DNA from 2 places in the Staphylococcus capitis subsp. capitis genome. Region 2 is predicted to be linked to the other one. Evidence: riboswitches for the same ligand, from Rfam matches in the RefSeq annotation. Region 2 holds a riboswitch; the other holds the start of a gene.
The links. A riboswitch is a leader RNA that binds a small molecule or an ion and turns the genes downstream of it on or off. The one in region 2 is predicted to bind FMN.

Region 1 (7,633 bases), 280 kb from region 2:
ATTATAAAAATCGTTCACAAGCGGCTAGTTTTATTATGATGGAATATAAAAAGTCTTAATTCATATATTATAAAAATCGAGGTTGCTTATCATCATTTAACGTTTTTTCTCATGATTAATATCCTTATTAATAGAGATTTATTGCTGGTTTTACGTTCTATTATTAGATGTAGACACTCATTTATTCTCGAGTGATAAAAAATGATGAAGAAGTGAAACCTCTATTTTTATTTTTTAGTTTCATTTTTATTACTATTTATTTATGAATTTGTAACATTACCAATATAAAATTGTGAATCTGAATTAATAATGTTAAACTTTATTATCGTAATGAAACTGAATAGTTTAACAACAATGACCTAAGAGGTGTGACTATGATTAAGCACAAAAAGGGCTCTATATTAGCTATTTTAGGATTGCTAATAGTATTTGTTGTTGCTGCTGTTATTTTCTTTTCAATGATTTCTGATCAAATATTCTTTAAACATGTAAAGTCAGAAAAGAAAGTAATTAAAATCGATAAAACTCTAGATAAAGCAGCAAAGAAACAAATACATAACTATACGAGTCAACAGGTATCTAATAAAAATAATGATTCATGGCGTGATGCATCAGATGCTGAAATTAAAACAGCTATGGATAGTAGTGAATTCATTGATAATGATAAACAAAAATATCAATTTTTAGATTTATCAAAATATCAAGGTATAGATAAAAACAGAATTAAACGTATTTTATTTGATAGACCAGTATTATTAGAACATACTGATGACTTTTTAAATGCAGCTAAAGCTAAACATGTTAATGAAGTTTATCTCATCTCTCATGCGCTTTTAGAGACAGGTTCAGCTAAAAGTGAATTGTCTAAAGGTGTAGAAATCGACGGCAAAAAATATTATAACTTTTATGGTGTAGGTGCATTAGACAGTGATCCTGTTAAAACAGGTGCAGAATACGCTAAGAAACATGGTTGGGATACTCCACAGAAAGCTATATATGGTGGTGCTGATTTCATTCACAAACATTTCTTATCTCATGAAGATCAGGACACGCTGTATAGTATGAGATGGAACCCTAAGAATCCTGGTGAACATCAATATGCAACAGATATTAAATGGGCTGAAAGTAATGCAAGCATTATTGCAGATTTCTACAAGAACATGAAGACTGAAGGTAAATACTTTAAATTATATGTATATAAAGATGATAAAGAACATCAAAAATAGAATTTAAAAAGCATCGCTATTTTGAGAATTTTCTCGATAGCGATGCTTTTTTTGTGAGTAGTGCAAAAGTTTATAGAGGGTTTAATTTAAGTTATTTTGCTTTATTTTTACTGGATAACCATGTGAACAGAATGATAAATACAATTAATATTTTTGTTAGTAGTTTCATTATTTCACCTCGACAAAATGATTTTAGCATATCTATATAAGATTAAAAGTAATTAGTAAAGGATATGTTTATAAGGTATATATTTTTTAAGCTTTCACATTAATTGATATAATAACTGAATACATAAATAGAAGGATGATGAATATGCGTGTGGCAATAATCGGTATGGGAACAGCTGGTGTCAGTGTTTTACGACAACTTGTTAAACATGAAGATTTTTCCAAACTTAAAGTGGATGTGTACGACGATGCAAAAAATATGGGGCAAGGTGTACCATTTCAGAATGACAGTAGTGAATTATTAATAAATATGCCCTCAAAAAAAATGAGTTTAAATTTAGATGATGATGAAGAATTTTGGAAATGGTATCAACAACAAACCGAATTTGATTTTCCGAATCCACAGTACTTACCAAGGTTTGTTTTTGGTCATTATATGAAGTCACATCTTTCTCGATACGACCAACAATACGAGAATCTAACAATTATTAATGATAAAGTTCAGGAAATCTTTACTAACTCAAATGTGGATGATACGAAGTTAAAGTATTATGTATGTAGATGTGAAGATGATAAAGAATGGAGAGAATATGATTATTTATTTTTAACGTTTGGTACGTTTAGTTATCACGATCCTTATCATTTGAAAGGTAAAAAAGGATACATCCAAACACCATATCCAACATATAATACATTAGATCATGTAGATGATTCAGATAGGATTGCTATTATAGGTACTGGGTTAGCGAGTTTAGATGCAGTGAGATATGTTGCTGCACATCATCCTAATTTGCCGATAACAATGACAAGTCGTTCAGCCTCTTTACCTAGTGTAAGAGGTAAGATGATAGATATACAATTTACTCATTTAACTAAAGATCATTTTAATGGAATTAAGGAAAATAATTACGGTAATGTACCTCTAGATAAGGCAGTTGCTTTGTTTTTAAAAGAGTGTGAGGATTATGAAATTGATTTTCAAAAATTAGTGAATAGAAGAACTGGTCACCATATTAAAGATTTACAATTTGATTTAAATAATGAAACAGAAATGGGAGTATTTCAAAGTATCATTGAGCATTTGAAAGAGAATTTAGATTGGATTTGGAATAGTTTAAGTTTAAGAGATCAAGAATTATTTAATCAAAAATACTCAAAAATGATTCAATTAAATTCAAACCCTATGCCTCCTAGAACTGCAAAGTTACTTATACAGTTAATTGAAGAAGGATATCTTGAAATAAAGAAAGATTTAGAAGATATTCAACATGACAATAATCAATTTTATTTAAAATTTAATAATGAAGATCAAGAAACTGAATTATTTGATGTAGTGATTAATGCAACAGGATCCAAAACACACCTCGAACAATTAGATGAAGATGATCAATTGATGTTAAATCTTGAAAATCGTCAAATTGTACAAAGACATCCTATGGGTGGCATTCAAATTATTCCTGAAACCAATCAAGTCATTAGTCCAAGATATGGTACGTTGACGAACGTCATTGCCATTGGTCAAATGACAAATGGTGTTAACAAATTACGTAATGGTGTGAAGATGATTGTTGATCAAGTAGTGAATACAGTATCTCACTTATATTTGACGCAAAAAGAAATGGAAAAAAATAGGTAAATTATCGACTAACGGATAAAATTCCACTAATAAATAAAATTTGATTGATGTTATTAAATTGAGTTTTGAAATCAATTATAGTAAGATTTTATTTGTAGTTATTAACTACATCACTCAATTAACCAATAACAATTTCATATAATTCTTTCGGGGCAGGGTGCAATTCCCAACCGGCAGTAAATTAAGCCTGCGACCTGCTAATATTTAATAATATTGGTGGCTGATCTAGTGAGAATCTAGAGCCGACAGTGAAAGTCTGGATGGGAGAAAGAATATAATTACTCGACAAGCAAATTTGTAGGACTATGTCTTATAGTAAACAAATATGCTTATTTAAAGATATATTATTAATCTCCTTATGCCTAATTAAATTGGTGTAAGGTTTTTTTATTTTGTTGAGGTGATAAATTGAGTCGATTTATGAATTATGCCATTCAACTTGCTCAAATGGTTGATGGTCAAACTGGTATAAATCCACCGGTTGGTTCTGTAGTGGTTAAAGATGGTAGAATTGTCGGTCTAGGCGCCCATTTGAAAAAGGGTGATAAACACGCAGAAGTACAAGCATTAGATATGGCGGGAGAAAATGCTAAAGATGCAACTATATACGTTTCTTTAGAACCTTGTACTCATCATGGTTCTACACCACCTTGCGTAAATAAAATTATTGAATTTGGTATTCGTAAGGTTATCTATGCGGTAAAAGACACTACCTTAGCTTCTAAGGGTGATGAAATACTTAAAGAAGCTGGTATTGAAGTTGAATTTCAATTTAATGAGAATGCCGCTGAACTTTATAAAGACTTCTTTACTGCTAAAAGAAATAGCATCCCAGAGTTAACTGTTAAAGTTTCATCTAGTTTAGATGGCAAACAAGCTACTGATTCTGATGAGAGTAAATGGATAACTAATAAAGAAGTTAAAGAAGATGTTTATAAGTTGCGTCACGAGCATGATGCTGTATTAACAGGTAGAAAAACGATAGACGCTGATGATCCATTGTATACGACTAGAGTTCAGGATGGTAAGCATCCAATTAGAGTTATTCTATCAAAGTCAGGACAAATTGATTTTGAGCAACAGCTATTTGCAGATACTGCTTCACCTATTTGGATTTATACTGAAAATGAAAATTTAAAAAATCAAAGTAATGATAAACATATAGAAATTATTTGTTTAGAAAAATGCGATAGTACAGCTATATTAAAAGATTTATATCAAAGAGGTATTGGAAAACTGCTAGTCGAGGCAGGTCCAAATGTTACTTCACAATTTCTCCAATCTCATCATTTAGATGAACTCATTCTTTATTTAGCCCCGAAATTAATAGGTGGTTCAGGTAAACATCAATTTTACAAAACTGATCAAGTCATTGATTTACCTGAAGCAACTCAATTTGAAATTGTTTATTCCAAGTTAATTAATCAAAATTTAAAATTGAAACTACGAAAGAAGTGAATGCCTATGTTTACAGGTATCGTTGAAGAAATTGGTACCGTTCAACACGTGCGTTCTGAGAAATCAGTGAGAACTTTAGAAATTAAAGCGAATCGCATTCTTGAAGATATGCATATCGGTGATTCTATAAGTGTGAACGGCGCATGTTTAACGGTGATTGATTTTAATGATACAGCTTTCTCAGTCCAAGTGATTAAAGGTACTGAAAATAAGACCTACCTAGCCGATTTACAACGTCAGGCTGAAGTAAATCTTGAGAGAGCGATGAGTGGTAATGGCAGATTCGGTGGACATTTTGTTCTTGGACATGTTGATGAACTTGGAACGATTTCTAAAGTTAATGAATCAGCTAACTCAAAAATAATTTCAATCAAAACTTCAAAAAATGTTTTAAATCAAATGGTACAACAAGGTTCTATCACTGTTGATGGCGTAAGTTTAACAGTCTTTGATCTTCATGAAACCACATTTGATATTCATCTTATTCCAGAGACGCGTAAGTCTACAATTTTATCAGATAAAAAAGTGGGCGATGCAGTTCACTTAGAAACAGATGTACTTTTTAAATATGTGGAAAATATCATGAATCATCAAAAATCTGAACTAACAGAAGATAAATTACGTGCATTTGGTTTTTAGGAGGAATTTATATGCAATTTGATACAGTTGAGTTAGCTATTGAAGCATTGCGAAAAGGTGAAAGTATCATTGTAGTAGACGATGAAGACAGAGAAAATGAAGGTGACCTTATCGCAGTTACTGAATGGATGGCTGACGATACGATTAATTTTATGGCAAAAGAAGGACGTGGTCTCATATGTGCACCTTTAGATACTTCAATTGCTAAAAGGTTAGAGCTAAATGCTATGGAACCGCATAATACTGATGCTTATGGTACACATTTCACCGTGAGTGTAGATCATAAAAATACGACTACAGGTATTAGTGCCTATGAGAGAACAATGACAGCAAGAGCGCTTATAGATCATCATGCTAATGCCGAAGACTTCAATCGCCCAGGTCATTTATTCCCATTAATTGCTAAAGATAATGGTGTACTAGAACGTAATGGTCACACAGAAGCGGCTGTAGACTTAGCAAAATTAACTGGAGCTAAACCAGCAGGTGTGATATGTGAAATTATGAATGGTGATGGAACAATGGCTAGAGGTGAAGACTTACAGAGTTTCAAGGAACGCCATAACTTAAAAATGATTACGATTGAAAGTTTAATTGAATATCGTAAGCAATCTGAGTCACATGTGAAGTTAAATGCTAAAGTTAATATGCCGACAGATTATGGAAAATTTGATATGTACGGTTTTACAACTGACTTAAGTGATGAAGAAATTGTAGTGATTGCTAAAGGATCAATTCGTTCAAATGAAAATGTTCGTATACACTCTTCATGTCTAACGGGTGATATATTCCACAGTCAAAGATGTGATTGTGGTGCTCAACTTGAAGCATCAATGAAATACATCGATGAACACGGTGGTATGATTATATATCTACCACAAGAAGGACGAGGTATAGGATTGATGAATAAATTACGAGCTTATGAATTGATTGAAAAAGGTTATGATACCGTGACTGCAAACCTCGCTTTAGGATTTGATGAAGATTTAAGAGATTATAATATAGCTGCTCAAATTTTAAAATATTTTAACGTTGAAAAAGTTAACTTATTAAGTAATAATCCTAAAAAATTTGAAGGATTAAAAGAGTATGGTATTAACATTGAAGATAGAATTGAATTAATTGTTCCCGAGACTGCATATAATCATAAATATATGGAAACGAAAAAGTCGAAAATGGGTCACTTAATTTAATTATGAATTGAGTATGTAAACACATTAAGGAGGACATAAAATATGAATTTTGAAGGTAAATTAGTAGGTAAAAATTTAAAAGTTGCAATTGTAGTAAGCAGATTTAATGATTTTATTACAGGTCGTTTATTAGAAGGCGCGAAAGATACATTAATTCGTCATGAGGTCGAAGAAGAGCAAATTGATGTTGCATATGTACCGGGTGCTTTTGAAATTCCATTAGTTGCTAAGAAATTAGCTCGAAAAGGTGACTATGATGCAGTAATTACACTTGGATGTGTTATCAGAGGGGCTACTTCTCATTATGATTACGTTTGTAATGAAGTTGCAAAAGGTGTTTCTAAGGCAAATGAAGTATCAGAGGTACCAGTTATTTTTGGTATTTTAACAACCGAAAGTATTGAACAAGCTGTTGAGAGAGCGGGTACAAAAGCAGGGAACAAAGGTTCTGAAGCAGCAGTAAGCGCAATTGAAATGGCTAACCTAATCAAACAAATATAGACAAAGCAAAGCGATACGGAGAAGTGATAATGGTGCGCAGTTTACTTCTCCGTGTCGTTTGGTTTGTTACCTCTTGAGTAGTTTGGTTGCTATGGCTAGGGTAGAGGCTAAGCCTGTGGCCACGCTGCCGTAGAGGGCTATCCTTTTAAGTGCTTTAGGGTTTGAAAATTCTTTAAACGCAAGTGACAAGTTCTGAGGTCTTTCAGCTAATCTTCTCATAAAGTATGCGAACCAGTCATCTCCAAAAGGAACATAAACTGTAAAATGATAGCCTTCATTGGCAATGGATTGAGCAAGATCAGAACGAAAGCCGTATAACATCTGAAATTCCATTTGATCCTTTTCAATGTGATTTTTCTTCATAAATTGTTTAACATGACTAATGATTTGATCATCATGAGTCGCAATTGATGTATAATTACGTGCGTTTAAAAGTCTTTTCTCTATAATTTTAATATAATTGGAATCAATGTCTTCTTTGGTTTGATAAGCGATAGTTTCATCTTCTTTATAAGCACCTTTAACTAATCGTAATCGTAAGTCTGGGTATTTATCAATTAAATCTTCTGCCTCATATAAGTACGCTTGAACTACCGTACCGACATTTTTAAATTCTCCTTTGAGTTTATCAAGTACATGTTGTATCTGTTGTAAACTATGATATTTCTCAGTATCAATGTTAATGTGCATTTTGCCACACTCATCTGCTTTAAGAAGTATTTCACGCATATTCTCATAAGCAAGATCTAAATCAAATTTACTGCCTAATTGGCTGATTTTAACTGACATGTGTGCCTCAACATTAAAATATT
Region 2 (7,633 bases):
CAGTTGGACGTTTAGATTATGATACATCAGGTGTTTTATTGTTAACAAACGACGGAGAATTCACTAACTTAATGACTCATCCACGTTATCACATTAAAAAGAAATATGTTGCTAAATTAAAAGGCTATTTAATGAGAGAACAAGTTAAAGAATTAGAACAAGGCATTGAATTAGAAGATGGTTTTACTCAACCGGCTCAAGTAAAAATAAAAAGACAAGATAAAGAGAAAAACACTACATTAGTCGAAATTACTATTAGTGAAGGTAGAAATCGTCAAGTGCGCCGTATGTTTGAATATTTTGGTCATGAAGTGAATAAATTAACACGTATTCAATTTGGTCCTTTAGACTTGAAAGGTTTAAATGCCGGAGAAGGTCGTGTGTTGACCCCTCATGAGGTGAAAACGTTAAGACATTTAGCAGAAAATGGTAAATAAACACAAAAAATATGTTTTTACCAATAATATTGAGATTTTTTTCACATAGTTTTAACTATCAGTCACTTAATATGTTCAACCTGTGCTATAATAACAAATGAATTTGAACAGCATGTGTAGGAGGTAAAAAGTAATATGGCTAACGAAATTTTAATCGTTGATGATGAAGACAGAATCAGAAGATTGCTTAAATTATACTTAGAAAGAGAATCTTTTGAAATCCATGAAGCTAGTGATGGTAAGGAAGCTTATCAGCTTGCGATGGATAATAACTATGCGTGCATTCTTTTAGATTTAATGCTACCAGAAATGGATGGTATAGAAGTCGCATCTAAACTAAGAGAACACAAAGATACACCTATTATTATGCTTACGGCAAAAGGAGAAGAAACTAACCGAGTTGAAGGATTTGAATCCGGTGCCGATGACTATATTGTTAAGCCTTTTTCACCTAGAGAAGTTGTATTAAGAGTTAAAGCTTTATTAAGACGTACTCAATCTGCAAACTCAGAACAAAGCGAACCACATGCACGTGATATTATTGAATTCAATCATTTAGTGATTGATAATGATGCACATAGAGTACTTGCAGATAACGAGCAAGTGAATTTAACACCTAAAGAATATGAATTACTCATATATCTAGCTAAGACACCTAATAAGGTGTTCGATCGTGAACAATTACTTAAAGATGTATGGCATTATGAATTTTATGGCGACTTGCGAACAGTAGATACACATGTAAAACGTTTAAGAGAGAAATTAAATCGTGTATCTAACGATGCAGCTCAAATGATTCAAACTGTTTGGGGTGTAGGCTATAAGTTCGAGGTCAAAGCCAGTGATGAACCGACTAAATAGCGTAGTTATAAAACTGTGGTTAACTATTATTTTAATAGTAGCGACAGTTTTAATTTTATTAAGTGTATCCTTAATTACCTTTATTCAATATTATTTTACGCAAGAAACTGAAAATTCTATTAAAGAAGATGCCAAAAGAATTAGTTCACTCGTTGAGAAATCTCACAATAAATCACTTGCTATTCAAAACAGTCAAAAACTTGTAGATGGCCCTGGTGGTTTAATCATTATGAATAATTTTAATGATAAACCACACGCATCATATAATAATACGAAAACTCAAATGCTCAATGAAATTAAAAAGAGCCCTAAATTTAAAAGAGTCTTCAATAACGGCGAATTTGAAACTCAAAACGTCACAATTAAAAATAACGGTAATACACAATCATATATACTATTAGGTTATCCAATGAAACCACAAGAAGATGCTAGTAGTAAGCATAGTGGCGTGTTTATTTATAAAGACTTAAAATCTATTGAAGATACAAATAATGCTATAACTATTATCATTTTGATTACTGCAATTATATTTATAGCAGCTAGTACAGTATTTGCATTCTTCTTATCGAACAGAATTACGAAACCCTTGAGACAATTAAAGACACAAGCACAAAAAGTTTCTGAAGGTGATTATAGTCAAATATCTTCCGTATCTACTAAAGATGAAATTGGCGACTTATCAAGAGCTTTCAATAATATGAATTACGAGATTCAAGAACATATTGACGCTTTATCATCATCTAAAAGTATTCGTGACAGTTTATTAAACTCCATGGTCGAAGGTGTATTAGGTATAAACGATCAAAGAGTCGTTATCTTTTCTAACAAAATGGCTGATGATATCATCCATTTTATTGATGATTTTTCAAAAGAATCAATCGAACAACAAATCGAAAAAACGTTTGAATCCAAAGGAACTGAATTTCTCGAAATAGAAATTAGTACGCGTTATTACGTCTTTATCACAAGTTATATCAATCGTATTCAGCCGAATGGCAGAAGTGGTATTGTAGTGATTATTCGTGATATGACAAATGAACATAATTTAGATCAAATGAAAAAAGACTTTATCGCTAATGTATCCCATGAATTACGCACACCCATTTCCTTATTACAAGGTTATACAGAATCAATTGTTGATGGTATAGTCACTGAACCAGATGAAATTCGTGATTCGCTAGGTGTTGTATTAGATGAATCTAAGCGATTAAATCGTCTAGTTAATGAATTATTAAATGTTGCACGAATGGATGCTGAAGGTCTATCGGTTGAGAAAGAAGTACAACCAATAAAAAATCTTTTAGATAAAATGAAAGCTAAATACCGTATGCAAGCAGACGATTTAGGATTAACGATGGAATTTAACTCTGGCAATGATCATCTTCTATGGGATTATGACATGGATCGAATGGATCAAGTTTTAACTAATCTCATTGATAATGCATCAAGATATACACAACCAGGTGACACAATTGCAGTAACTGCAAGTAAAGATGAGCAATATAATATTTTATATATTAGCGATACAGGTACAGGTATTGCTCCAGAACATTTACAACAAGTGTTTGACCGCTTCTATAAAGTGGATGCCTCACGTAAACGTGGTAAGCAGGGAACTGGTTTAGGTCTCTTTATTTGTAAGATGATTATTGAAGAGCATGGTGGACAAATTGATGTAAAAAGTGAGCTCGGTAAAGGTACCACATTTATAATTAAGCTCCCTCAACCTAAAAATAATGAAGCAGAGTAAACAAAATTTTAAAATACGAATTCGATGTGCATCTCATTAAGTTGGAGATATACTCTAACTTTTGGGGTGCATTTTTGTGTTTCTAATATACTCTAACTTTTGGGGTGCATTTTTGTGTTTCTAATATGTTCTAACTTCACATCAATGATAAAGTTTCATCTTTGGTTTATAGAAAATTAGGTCAATTGAATGATTTGATGAAAGGAATCACTTTTATATTGATCGAATATCTTTTTGATAATAAATAACTAAGTACTTTATACTAACGATTTTATTTTTTAATAAGAAAGCAGAGTCATTGAGTTTATCACCTTTATCGTGTAATATAAAAATTAAATAAAAACATTATCATTATTCATCTTCGGGGCCGGGTGCAATTCCCAACCGGCAGTAAATTTAAGCCTGCGACGAAATAATTCGATAACACACGTAGTTGTCATATTATTTCTTGATTCAGTGAGATTCTGAAGCCGACAGTATAGTCTGGATGGGAGAAGATGGAGGTTTTTTGTTGTGCAAATTTCCTCCTTTTCTAAGCAAGATGAATGGAAGGAGAAAATTAAATATGCAACAAAATAAACGTCTTATAACTATAAGTATGTTAAGTGCGGTTGCGTTTGTATTAACATTTATAAAGTTTCCGCTACCATTCTTACCACCATACTTAACGTTAGATTTTAGTGATGTGCCAACGTTACTTGCTACTTTTTTATTAGGTCCCATTGCAGGTATTATTGTCGCATTCATTAAAAATATCTTAAACTTTTTATTTAACATGGGAGATCCTGTTGGGCCTGTAGCAAACTTTTTAGCCGGGGCAAGTTTCTTATTATCAGCTTATTATGTATATAAAAACAAACCCTCAACACGCACTTTAATTTATGGTCTAATAGTTGGTACGATTGTTATGACTATTGTACTTAGTATCTTAAATTACTTTGTATTACTTCCATTATATGGAATGATATTTAATTTAGGAGATGTCGTTAAAAATCTTAAAATTGTAATTGTTTCCGGTGTAATACCGTTTAATATTATCAAAGGTATCATCATTTCAATTATCTTTGTTTTACTATATAAAAGACTAAAAAATATTTTAAAATAAATAAATGCTCTTGATACTAAGTTATCTCAAAATATCTTAGTATCAAGAGCGTTTTTGATATCATTCTTAAATAAAAATGAGGCAAGTAGTAATCAAAAATAAAAACTCGAATTCCTAACAATTATAATTAAGAATTCGAGTCAATTTATTATTCAAATTTAAGCGCGTCACCATCAAATGGTTCGTCTTCAATTTTAATTGAATCAGTAGGACAACCTTCTAGTGCATCTTCCATATCTTCGTATAACTCTTCAGGCACTTCTGCAGTACCTTGGTTATCATCAAGGATTACGAAAGCAATACCTTCGTCGTCGTAATCATAAATATCTGGAGCTGCTGCACCACATGCACCGCATGCTATACAAGTATCCATATCAACGATTGTATATTTAGCCATTTTCATTCGCCTCCTTTGATAAAAATGCTACACTAGTATTACTAATACAATTGTAGACATCGACATTTTTCATTTCAATATATTCGTTTTATAGAGTGAGGGTTTAATTTGTACGATATATTATCTTATGCTATTGATCATGCATTTAACTACAAAACAAATAAAAGTATTTATAATATTTTAATAGGCAAGAAGTCTCATCAAACTTTTTTTGACGCTTCGAGCCAACAACTTTTGTCATTATATCATAGTTTACCCAATTTAAAATATCCTACTTTTGAGCGATTTATACTACAAAAGGATGATTTTAATCATGAATTAGATATCAAAACGCATCCTCGATATACATATGATAGTTTAACCCGAACATTTAGTTGTATACAACTACTTATCCAAACATTATCGAATACTCGCAAAGATTCTTTTAAATTTATTCCAGTAGTTCAAAATACTTACGTACAACAGAAAGTGAAACAGCTATATAATCATATCAAACTCTCTCAATTGGAAGCGTCATTTATATCAGAAATATATTCACTATTCGACGCAATAGAACGTCGCAATAATAAGAATGTGCTACATTACTATCTACAAGGGTATGAGGAACCTATGTATACTCGTCAGCAAATTAGTTTGATAGAGGATATAAAGCAATCTGAACTATTTGAATTAGAGATGAATCAACTGATAGATTTATTAGATGAGATTGAAGACGAATCTAATTATCCTATACTATCTCACACAATTATCTTACCTCAGTTGTTAAATCAAACTTTTCTAAGTTATCAAAAATTACTACACGGTATGAATATGAACGAAATAGCAGAACATCAAAACGTTAAAATAAATACTATTGAAGATCATATATTGGAAATATTTATTAAAGGTTATCAGAATGATTACAACACTTATGTCAATCAAAAACAAATTGATCAATTTATTCAATATTATGATCATCACATAGGCCTAAGATTAAGAGAATACAAACAAGCATTTGAAGACTTAACTTATTTTCAAATAAAATTAATCATCGTAGGTATTGAGCGAGGTGACTTACGTGTTAGAAGATAAACTTAAAGAATGGTTTGGATTTGAGACTTTCAAACGTGGCCAAAAGGAGATTATTGAAAGCATATTAGCAGGTAAACACACCTTAGGTATTTTACCTACAGGAAGCGGGAAAAGTTTATGTTACCAACTTCCTACATATTTAATTGAGAAACCAACGTTAGTCATATCACCGTTAATTTCTTTAATGGATGATCAAGTGATGCAAATGAAACTTAATGGTGAATCTCACGTCTCATATATACATTCAGGTATGGATGAAATCGAAAAGAGAAACCATATTAATCAAATTTCACAAAGTCGATTCATTTATTTAAGTCCCGAATTTTTATTACAGCCACAGAATTTCAAGTTAATATCACATTTAGACTTTGGTTTAATAGTTTTAGATGAAGCTCATTGTCTATCAGAATGGGGTTATGACTTTAGACCACATTATGCCCTTATTGGACAAATCACTTCTCACTTCAAAAATGCGCGTATACTTGCGTTAACTGCGACAGCTCCACCACATTTAGAAGAAGATTTATCACATATTCTTAGTATTGATTTAAATGTCATTAAAACGAGTATGAATAGAGATAACATTTCTTTACAACATAAGAATTTTAACGATGATGAAGAGAAAATAAAGTGGCTCATACCTTTTTTAAGCTATTCAGGACCCACGATTATTTATATTTCCTCTAAGAAAAGATGTCTAGAATTAGCTAAATTAATTTATGAGGCGGGATTCTTAACGGGCATTTATCATGGTGATTTAAGTTATCAAGAACGTCAAACTGTTCAACAACAATTTTTAAATAATGATATACCTATTATCGTAGCCACCAGTGCTTTTGGGATGGGAATAAATAAAAAAGATATCCGAACTGTCATTCACTTTCATTTATCTTCAAGTCCTTCCAATTATTTACAAGAAATTGGTCGCGCAGGAAGAGATGGTAAACCGAGTCAAGCCATTAGTTTGTATCAACCCGATGATAGTTTCATTTTAGAAACCTTATTGTTTGCAGATATGATGACTGAGGAGGATATCTCTATGTTTGAATTAGGTGAATTTTTACCACCCGTCAAAAAGGATATTCTAGATACGTTATATCGTCAGTTTACAATTAATGACCTTAAATCAATATTTAAAAAATCATTTCAACGTAAACGTTTAGGATACATGCGCATACTAGGTTATAAAAATTTAGATCAATGTCGCCGTAATTATTTACTCGAGTTTTTTGGTGAACATCCGGATAAACCTGTAAGATGTTGCGACAATGATACTGAATTGGAAGAAATAAAAACTTTTAATCGCAAAAAAGTAAAAAGGAAAATGAATTATAAAGAAAAATTGCAAAACTTATTTGAAGATTAACTTCAGATAATTATATCTAGTTAAAATGATTATGAAGCATCATTTATTTCTGACTAAATTGGCAATCTTCATTCTCAGGCTAGCTATCGCTTTACTTAAAGAATTTTATCAAGCTATAATTAAAATGTAAGACTTATTTAAATGTATTAAATATTTTTAAATTTCATACATATTCACACTTATTCGTGGGTATATTAAATGTAACGTTATTAAATTCACTTAAACAAAGAAAGGATGATGTTTGTGTCTAATAATAGTTTCAAAGATGATTTTGAAAAAAATCGTCAATCTATTGATCCAGAAGAACACAACAATCGTGTAAACGATGAACAGCAAGATGAATCAAAAGAAAATATTGAGGATAAATCAAATCAACAATTTCCTCCTAGAAACGCACAACGTCGTAAGAGACGTCGTGATGTTGCTACTAATCATAATAAACAACAAGATGACCGTAACGACAACTCGAATGAAAATAATTCACTAGATGATCGCTATGATGAAGCATCATTACATAATGGTGAAAACGATAATTACGACACAGCATCTCGCACAGACCACGGTCAACACGATCATGATGAAAATTTAAACCGTTCAAGTAATAATGTGCGTGAAGACCAAGGTGCACAAGATGATAGATTAGGTA

Region 1: it holds a riboswitch for FMN, as region 2 does, so the genes downstream of both, ribD (bifunctional diaminohydroxyphosphoribosylaminopyrimidine deaminase/5-amino-6-(5-phosphoribosylamino)uracil reductase RibD) here and V6C74_RS06525 (ECF transporter S component) in region 2, are expected to answer to the same signal.

Annotation. Positions count from the first base shown of each region.
Region 1 covers NZ_CP145263.1:1,002,545-1,010,177, forward strand. Annotated here, with positions in the region: gene V6C74_RS05195 (hypothetical protein) at 1-59, shown strand, start outside; gene V6C74_RS05200 (N-acetylglucosaminidase) at 375-1,226, shown strand; gene V6C74_RS05205 (FAD/NAD(P)-binding protein) at 1,540-3,030, shown strand; FMN riboswitch at 3,170-3,306, shown strand; gene ribD (bifunctional diaminohydroxyphosphoribosylaminopyrimidine deaminase/5-amino-6-(5-phosphoribosylamino)uracil reductase RibD) at 3,439-4,488, shown strand; gene ribE (riboflavin synthase) at 4,495-5,127, shown strand; gene ribB (3,4-dihydroxy-2-butanone-4-phosphate synthase) at 5,139-6,320, shown strand; gene ribE (6,7-dimethyl-8-ribityllumazine synthase) at 6,363-6,821, shown strand; gene V6C74_RS05230 (proline dehydrogenase family protein) at 6,888-7,633, opposite strand, start outside.
Region 2 covers NZ_CP145263.1:1,280,816-1,288,448, forward strand. Annotated here, with positions in the region: gene V6C74_RS06510 (pseudouridine synthase) at 1-437, shown strand, start outside; gene V6C74_RS06515 (response regulator transcription factor) at 573-1,298, shown strand; gene V6C74_RS06520 (ATP-binding protein) at 1,282-3,048, shown strand; FMN riboswitch at 3,402-3,551, shown strand; gene V6C74_RS06525 (ECF transporter S component) at 3,614-4,153, shown strand; gene V6C74_RS06530 (ferredoxin) at 4,302-4,550, opposite strand; gene V6C74_RS06535 (helix-turn-helix domain-containing protein) at 4,659-5,621, shown strand; gene V6C74_RS06540 (ATP-dependent DNA helicase RecQ) at 5,608-6,987, shown strand; gene ebpS (elastin-binding protein EbpS) at 7,231-7,633, shown strand, end outside.